Linked DNA regions of Aeoliella mucimassa. Each later gene encodes a partner of the first gene's protein in a complex. Links are inferred from orthologs where the notes say so. Each region holds a gene or a part of one and is shown on either strand. Other genes may lie near its edges.

Region 1 (3,869 bases):
GTGATCCACCAGCGAGGTCTTGCCCGCCGAACCGTGGCCGCAGACAGCAATATTCCTTAAATCGTCGACGTTTCTAGACATCGTATGACTCCAATCTGTGGAAGAGAAGGACCGTCGGAGCGGCCTTGTGATTCAGGGTGATGTGCTTGTTCGGCACATAAACCGGCGCAATGCCGGGCGCGTTGGTCTATTTGTCGGCAGCCTCCTGAGCAATTTGGATAGCGTCGGAGAGCTGGAAAGCCCCCTCGTACAAAGCACGTCCGACAATGGCACCCGACAGGCCCGCCTGAGCCAGGTCGCGTACGTCGTCGAGCGTCGTTACTCCACCGGATGCGACGACCGGAAGATCGAGCGCGGCTTGCATATCTCGCATCGCCCGCACGTTGGGGCCGGCCATCATGCCATCGGTGGCAATATCGGTATACACCAGCGCGGCAATCGGCTCACCTTCGAACTGGCGGGCGAGTTCCAAGGCCGACACGCTGCTGGTCTCCAACCAACCGTCGGTGGCGACCATGCCGTCGCGGGCGTCGATGCCGAGCACCAGCTTGTTGGGGAACTTCCGACAGGTGTCGCGGAACCAGTCGGGCTGCTTAATGGCCGAAGTGCCGACCACCAGTCGATCGATGCCAAAGCCCAGCAGCTCGATAATCGCTTGTTCGTCACGCACGCCGCCGCCGAGTTCGCATTCCATGTCGACCGCGTTCACGATGTCCTGCACGCTCGGCAGGTTCACTGGCAGCCCTTCGCGGGCGCCGTCGAGATCGACGATGTGTAAATGCTTCGCGCCAGCAGCCGCAAACTCCTTGGCCACGGAAACAGGGTCGTCGTTGAACACGGTTTCCTGCGCGTAGTCTCCCTGTCGAAGACGTACGCACTTTCCTCCGCGTAGATCAATGGCCGGCCAGATCTGCATGTTGGCAGCGCTCCTGTCGCTGTTGAGGACGCGCCCAATCGAGCCAACACTCGGGCGAGCCCCCATTGGTTTGGGGAGTCCCCGAGCCCCGGAGGGCCCACAGCCGCCGACGCCCTTTTGGGTGGAGAATTCCTCGGTGAAAACTGTATGCAATATCCCAAATCGCCCCCTCTAGTTCAAGTAGCGGACAAGGCTATCCACGCCTGCTGGGACGTAAAAGATACGAGCTTTTCGAGCCCTCCAACAAAGGGCCCATTCCTCGCTGCACCGGAGCGAAGGTGGCGATTCCGCACACTCTTAATCGACGCGATAGGTACTCTTGTGCAATACGCTGGCAATCGACAAACAGGCCGAAAACACGACGAATCCTACGACCATTGCAACCACGAATCCAAGACCACGCTGGCCTAATAGTAGCTGGATGCCGCTCGCCCCGCCCACCACGAAGCCACCGAGCCCGATGCCCCGCACGAGTCCCACCATGGCCCCTGCTGCAGGGTTACCTCGCCGCTGCTCGACGTTGGGAAAGTACTCGCCACACAGTGCGCAGCGATTCGCCAGCGGGGGTGTCGGTTTGCCACACTTGGGACACAGCAGCCCCGATTCATCCGACGGTTCCGCAGGGCTGCTGGAGGATAGAAAACTCATCGCGGTCTACAGCCCATTTATGAATCAGCGAGACTCGGTGTTCACCACCGCACTCGCCTGTGAATCGGCGACTTCAGGGAGGGCCAGCAACGCTTCTGGGGCTAGATCTGCTCCACTAGGCCAAGACACCGTTTTGGCGATGGGATCCAATTTCACCTGCCGAAACACTTTCAGATCGCGAATCGGTACAAAGACGGGTCCTTGCAAGAGTGGACTGACATCAACTACTTTCTCCGTCGCGTTCGAGAACCGCAGTCGCAATTGGTAAGCGTCGACAGGTTCAACATATTCGATGTGCAGGAGCATCAAGTCATTCTAATACGAGTTCTACAGAATCCCAACTGCTACAGGGCAGCGAAATTTGCTAGCAGCTTGAGTCCCAGTTTCTGACTCTTTTCCGGATGAAACTGAGTGGCGAACAAATTCTCGCGCTCGATGCTGCTGCAGAACGATTCTGGATAATCGGTAGTGGTCGCTACGACGGCCGAGTCGTCGGGCACTACGTAGTAGGAGTGCACAAAGTAGAAGTACGACCCGGCATCGATCCCCGCGTACAGCGGCGACTCCTTGGCCGGCGCAATCTGGTTCCATCCCATGTGCGGCACCTTATACTCGGTAGGCACCGAGAAACGCACCACCTTGCCAGGCAAGATGCCAAGGCCCTGGTGCTCGCCATCTTCGTAGCTGATGTCGAACAGCAGTTGCATGCCCAGGCAGATGCCGAGCGTTGGCTTGCCAGCGGCCACTGCGGCCCGCAACGGTTCGACCAGCTGCCGCTCGCGGAGCGCGGCCATCGCATCGGCGTAGGCCCCCACGCCAGGCAGAATCAGCTTGTCGGCCTCGGCAATCACCTGGGGATCGTCGGTGATCACGCTCGAGTAGCCCAACGACTCCAGCGCCTTCTCCACACTGCGGAGATTCCCCATTTCGTAGTTAACAATTGCGATCACGGGTCGAAAGCCAAGGGGCTGAAGTTCAGTGGGTGCCGAGGGAGAGCAAAAACGGTTCTCGCTAGCCGAGCCCCCTATTCTATCCCAACCGGGGCCTTGGCTGAATAGCCGGCGTCTGGTGGAAAAAGAATGGTCAAGGAGCTTGCTGCGCAGCTCTCATCTGTAAGAGGGTAAAAAAATCGGCGAGGTCGACCAACTCTTTCGCTTCCTCCCGCTCGGCAGTGGTGAGCGTTTGCCCCAACGATTGACGGTCGAGCAGCGTTTGCAGACGTGCTGCTACCCCTTTTGGTAAGTGGAGATGCTTTAGTTCCCCGGGAACCTCGACATCGATGGTGATGGTCATTTAGACTCCTAGTGGACTGGGCAACAACATTGTATCTGAACGCGAATTGCGGCTAACTCTCAATTCATGAACATTGCGGGATTAGATGGTAATGCAACTCCCCCAAACCCTCACCATTTGCGGATCAAAGTACTTTTTGGACGGTGGTACTACTATCCTAGAGGCCATCGATCCATCTGGGCGAGAGCGGCGGGTGCTCCTTACTCAGCACGTGTTCCCATCGCACGATGAGACTCGCGATTTCATTCCAGGGAGGCTCTTTTTCGATGGCGAATTGGTCGAAATGCGTTCGAACGAAGAGTATCAGCTACTCCATCTCCTGCGTACCGCTGATTTCAGCCCCAAGACTACTGAGAAGGTCGATGGAACTCCGATAGAACGATCTTCTGATGCGATCGTATTCGGCAACGACCTGAAGAACATCTTCGAACGCAGCCCCGAAGACAATCTCCGTGCGTTCGCCGACCAGATCGTCGGTTATGTGGAGTCTGACGCATACCTCCAGTTTTCGCTTCGTGTTGCTCAGGCGTCAGATACGAATCGCTACAATGTTTGGATCGTCTGGGAACCCGAAACACGTAATCGCATCATCGTTCGTCTGGCTCGATTATTGGGAACCGGAATTCCTGGCGCGAGGGAGTTCTTAGACAGTGAAGCTCCTATCGCAACAAACGCGACTGCTCTAGAAGTAGTAGAACTAGCGAACCAATACCAAAAGGCTGATGTTCCCTTGCGGACCGAGCCTCAATTTCCATGGGCTCTTCAATAGCGTGCTACAACGCAATCGCCAAATGTTAAATGGTGCCACCTAGTTATTGCGATCACCATCGTGCAGCACCTGGTCGATCACGATGCAGGTACAGAGGATGGCGAGGTCGTCTTCGTTGTCGACCGTCTGCACCCCGTAGCTGTCGGTCCACGCCCAGTAGCTTTTGCTCACCCGAGCGACATCGCGGCCTTGTCGCGTGAAGCTAAACTCGTGCTCCCAGAACGATCCAGTGATCGAGTAATC
Region 2 (3,881 bases), 730 kb from region 1 along the record:
GATGCCCGCGTTGCCCAACTCATTCAGGCCCACGCAGCAGTGGTTAGCCTGTTTGTCTCCCGCGGTTTTGCCGAGGCTCCACTCAATCATTCCGTACCGGCCGAAGGGGTCGCCATCGAATTGGCCACGCCATCGACGCTTACTCCCGAGCAGAAACAGGAACTACTGTCGGCATCGCTTGATTTCGATCGCTTGTACATTCCCGCACTTGCGCTCACCAATGAGGAAAAAGCCAAACCAGCGGCCAAAGCGATCGAACGCTTGTTGCAAGCTTACCCCGACCTGATCGGACGGGTTCGCACGACGCTCAATGCTCCCGTCGTGAGTGAAGACCCTGTGCTACAAGCCATTGAACGGGCGGCCGAACTCGTTGCTTCCGGCGAGCCAAAGCAAGCGCACGAAGCGCTCGAGCCGATTCGCGACCTTACGACACAGCGCCGGGAACAGCTTGGTGTCGACTACGCGATCGATGCCCTCAACCACTACCACGAAATCATGGAAGAGATCGTGAAGCCCGCTATGTCAATGAAGGCAGCCGATGTCGATGCCCACTATAAAGTGGAGCTAAAGCAGATGGCTCTTGCTGCCTCCGACTCGTGGGCGGTTGTCGAGCAAACCGATTTCGATGCAGAGCTGTTTGGGCTCGACACCGAGGCCATCGAAGCGCTCGACACGAAGATTGCTCAAGAGCGGGCTGCGATAACGAAGCTCAACCGGGCGTTGGCTCGCGACGACGCCAAGTCGATCCTCAAGGCGGCCAAGGGACTCAAGCCTCCGTTCGCGAAGATCTACAAGTCGTTTGGCGATTTCGAAGGACTGCAACCCGCCGCATCGCGACGCTAGAATGCGAGGGAGCGACGTACTGTCCTTCCCACCAACATTCTGGCAGCCATGAATACCACGACCGAAGTGATGTCGGCCTTGCAAGCGGCTGGTGCCGAGCAAACGCGTCGCACCTACGCCCGCCATGGTTGCAACATCGATTGCTTCGGAGTGCAAATCGGTCAGCTAAAGAAGATTGCCAAGCAGATCAAAGGCAATCATTCGCTGGCGATCGAGTTGTACGAAACGGGTAACTCCGACGCCATGTACCTGGCTGGCATGGTGGTCGAACCACCGCAAATGACCAAAAAGCAGCTAGACTCCTGGGTGAAGGCTGCTGGTTGGGGCATGATCGGCGAATATGCTGTAGCACCGGTGGCGGCCGAGAGCCCTCACGGGCGGTCGCTTGCGTTGAAGTGGATGAAGTCGAAGCAGCCGTTGATAGCAGCAACCGGTTGGACCACCTACGCGCTGCTGCTGGCTACGTTGCCAGATGATCAGCTTGATCTCAGCGAGGTGACCGAGCGAGTCGATACGGTTGTCGAGCAAATCGATACCGCTCCCAACGGGGTGCGATACGCGATGAATAATTTCGTGATTTGCGTGGGGTGCTACGTCAAACCGCTGCTGAAATCGGCCAAAGCGGCGGCAAAACGCCTGGGGAAGGTCGAAGTCGACATGGGCGACACCAGCTGCAAGGTACCGCTGGCTACCGAGGCGATTGCCAAGGTAGAATCAATGGACCGGGTCGGCAAGAAACGCAAGTCGGCTCGTTGTTAGATTGCCTGTTGTCGCCTTCGTTTCCACATCCAGAGTCTCGATTTTCCTATGCTTGCTGCCCGTGTGATACCGTGTCTCGATGTGAACCAAGGCCGAGTCGTGAAAGGCACGAACTTCGTGAACCTTCGCGACGCTGGTGATCCGGTGGAAGTGGCCGCCCGGTACGAAGCCGAAGGGGCCGACGAGTTGGTGTTTCTCGACATCACTGCCAGCCACGAAGCGCGGGCGATCACTCTCGACATGGTGCGTCGTACCGCGGAGCGGGTGTTCATGCCATTCACGGTCGGCGGTGGCATCCGCACGCTGGCCGACGCCAAGGCGTTGATTACCGCCGGGGCCGAGAAGGTGAGCATCAACTCGGCTGCGGTCAAAACGCCGGAGCTGGTTAGCGAGGTCTCTCGCTGGTTTGGTAGCTGTGCGACTGTGGTGAACATCGACCCCAAACGCATCGTCGGCGAGGATGGCCGTGAGCGGTGGGAAGTACACATCAACGGCGGTCGCTTGCCGACTGGTCTCGAAGCCGTGGAGTGGGCGCAGCGGGTCGAGGAACTCGGCGCCGGCGAGATCGTGCTGACCAGCATGGACTGCGATGGCACCAAAGATGGCTATGATCTCGAGATCACCCGCGCGGTGAGCGAAGCGGTTACCATTCCGGTGGTCGCCAGCGGAGGTGCCGGCAAGCCCGAGCACCTGGCCGACGCCATTCTCGAAGGCAAAGCCGACGCAGCACTGGCTGCGAGCATCTTTCACTTCGGCGAGTACACCATCGAAGAAACCAAGCAAGTGATGGCCGAACGAGGCATTCCGGTTCGCATGCTGGTGTAAGTGCAAATGGCTCCACGCGAGGGCTTTCCCGCGTTGATCGCTTAGGGGGAGTTTCTGGAGTTGCTGATTCGGAAGTAATCGAAATCAGCCTGCCCGCCTGGCTCTTCGGTTGCGACATTAAACAGCCCGAACCGATAGCCCATGAAGTGGGTGAGCGTGTAGGTCATGTGTAGTTGGTTGCCGATGGGGTGCCAGGTGTCGCCGTCGAGGCTGTAGAAGAATCGGGCGAGGTCGGCCTGCTGGCGGAAGTCGCACTCGGCTCGCAGGTAAACTCGCGACTGCTCGAGCGGCACTTGCTCTACGACTTCCGGCTTGCTCGTTTCGGCGTTGATCATCACCAGTTGCTTGCCGTGGTCGGTGGCTTCGACACCCACGAGTCCGTAGTTGCTCTGAAGCAGGATCAGCCCCGCCATATCTCCCGGCTTCAGCCCCGATACGTCGAGGGCAATCTCGCCGGTGCACTCGGGGCCAATGGTGCGTTGGGTCAACGTATTGCGGGCGGAGAGCACGCTCTCGTCCACGCGGCTGGTAGTGGTTCGCAGGTAGCCTGGGCGAGCCGTTAGCGACCAGTTGGAGTCATCAGGATTGTGGTTCCATTGCCACACCGGTGATAGCTTCGCTGATTCGCTCGCGGTGAACTCATCGGAGTCGACAATGCCAGGAATCAGCCCTTCGCTCGCTGGCAGCGGTAGCTCCATCGGCACTTTGCCATCGTTTCCGATCACTGGCCAACCATCTTGCCAGGTGACCGGAACCAGGTAGGGAATGCGCCCGACCGAGCCATGATCCTGAAACAGGTAGGCGTACCAGTCGCCATCGGGGGTGTCGATCAGTCCCCCTTGGGCGACTCCCTTGTCTTGCAAAGCGAGTCGTCCCTCGTACGGGCCAGTGATCTTGTCGGCGCGGTGTACCACCACGGTACGCATGCCGCCGCGGGGCCAGGTGATGTGGAACAAGTAGTACTTGTCGTTCACCTTGAACAGTTGGCTCCCTTCGGCCCGCAGCATGATGTTGTCGCCGGCCGGCGCGCTAGCGTTGCGAATCACCACCTGATTCACCCCGTCGGGCTGGAGGCCGGTCAGGTCGTCCTTGAGTTCCACGATTTTGATCTCGCCGGCACCGTACAGCATGTAAGCCTTGCCATCGTCGTCGAAGAACAACGTGTGGTCGTGCAACATCGGGCGGAAGCTCCGCTTCTGCCACGGCCCGTGATCTACGTCGCGAGTGGAATAAATGTAGGTCTTGCCGGTGGTGTTCGAAAACGTCGACGCGTAGAACACTCCGTCGTGATACCGCAAGCTGCTCGCCCACGAACCCCGCCCGTAGCTATGCTTGCCGTTGTTCAGGTTCAGCTCGTCGACATCGTCGAGCACATCGTACGCGTAACTTGCGAGGCTCCAGTTGACGAGGTCTTTCGACTTCATGATAGGCAGCCCCGGGCTCATGTGCATCGT

The links. The genes of interacting proteins can lie anywhere in the genome.
Region 2: the proteins of hisH (region 1) and hisF are in contact, whole or in part, in a crystal structure (PDB 6RU0), measured with the Thermotoga maritima proteins. The link is inferred for Aeoliella mucimassa from one-to-one orthologs. Residues at the interface, in WP_004080484.1 of Thermotoga maritima: Asn15, Arg18, Arg22, Arg117, Leu118, Pro119, His120, Met121, Gly122, Trp123, Asn124, Asn134, Gly135, Tyr136, Tyr138, Val140, Tyr158, Glu180, Lys181, Ser182, Ser183, Lys184, Ile185; in WP_004080486.1 of Thermotoga maritima: Met1, Leu2, Ala3, Arg5, Ser40, Glu41, Asp45, Glu46, Ala70, Glu71, Ile73, Asp74, Ile75, Pro76, Phe77, Asp98, Lys99, Ser122, Gln123, Glu161, Thr195, Leu196, Asn247, Arg249, Glu251.

Annotation. Positions count from the first base shown.
Region 1 is NZ_CP036278.1:2,072,386-2,076,254, reverse strand. What follows is about bases 712-3,574. They hold hisH (imidazole glycerol phosphate synthase subunit HisH), read right to left. Parts: upstream 2,515-3,574; coding sequence 1,909-2,514; downstream 712-1,908. Other genes in these bases: Pan181_RS08325 (hypothetical protein), read left to right, coding at 2,949-3,574; Pan181_RS08330 (hypothetical protein), read right to left, coding at 2,648-2,857; Pan181_RS08340 (DUF2442 domain-containing protein), read right to left, coding at 1,589-1,870; Pan181_RS08345 (hypothetical protein), read right to left, coding at 1,214-1,564; hisA (1-(5-phosphoribosyl)-5-[(5-phosphoribosylamino)methylideneamino]imidazole-4-carboxamide isomerase), read right to left, coding at 712-916. Outside these bases: Pan181_RS08355 (elongation factor G), read right to left, coding at 1-81; more of hisA, read right to left, coding at 188-711; more of Pan181_RS08325, read left to right, coding at 3,575-3,626; Pan181_RS08320 (LURP-one-related/scramblase family protein), read right to left, coding at 3,666-3,869. UniProt on the Escherichia coli protein: IGPS catalyzes the conversion of PRFAR and glutamine to IGP, AICAR and glutamate. The HisH subunit catalyzes the hydrolysis of glutamine to glutamate and ammonia as part of the synthesis of IGP and AICAR.
Region 2 is NZ_CP036278.1:1,346,798-1,350,678, forward strand. Bases 664-3,538 are described here. They hold hisF (imidazole glycerol phosphate synthase subunit HisF), read left to right. Parts: upstream 664-1,650; coding sequence 1,651-2,427; downstream 2,428-3,538. Other genes in these bases: Pan181_RS05520 (hypothetical protein), read left to right, coding at 664-843; Pan181_RS05525 (DNA alkylation repair protein), read left to right, coding at 892-1,602; Pan181_RS05535 (glycoside hydrolase family 43 protein), read right to left, coding at 2,469-3,538. In the rest of the region: more of Pan181_RS05520, read left to right, coding at 1-663; more of Pan181_RS05535, read right to left, coding at 3,539-3,881.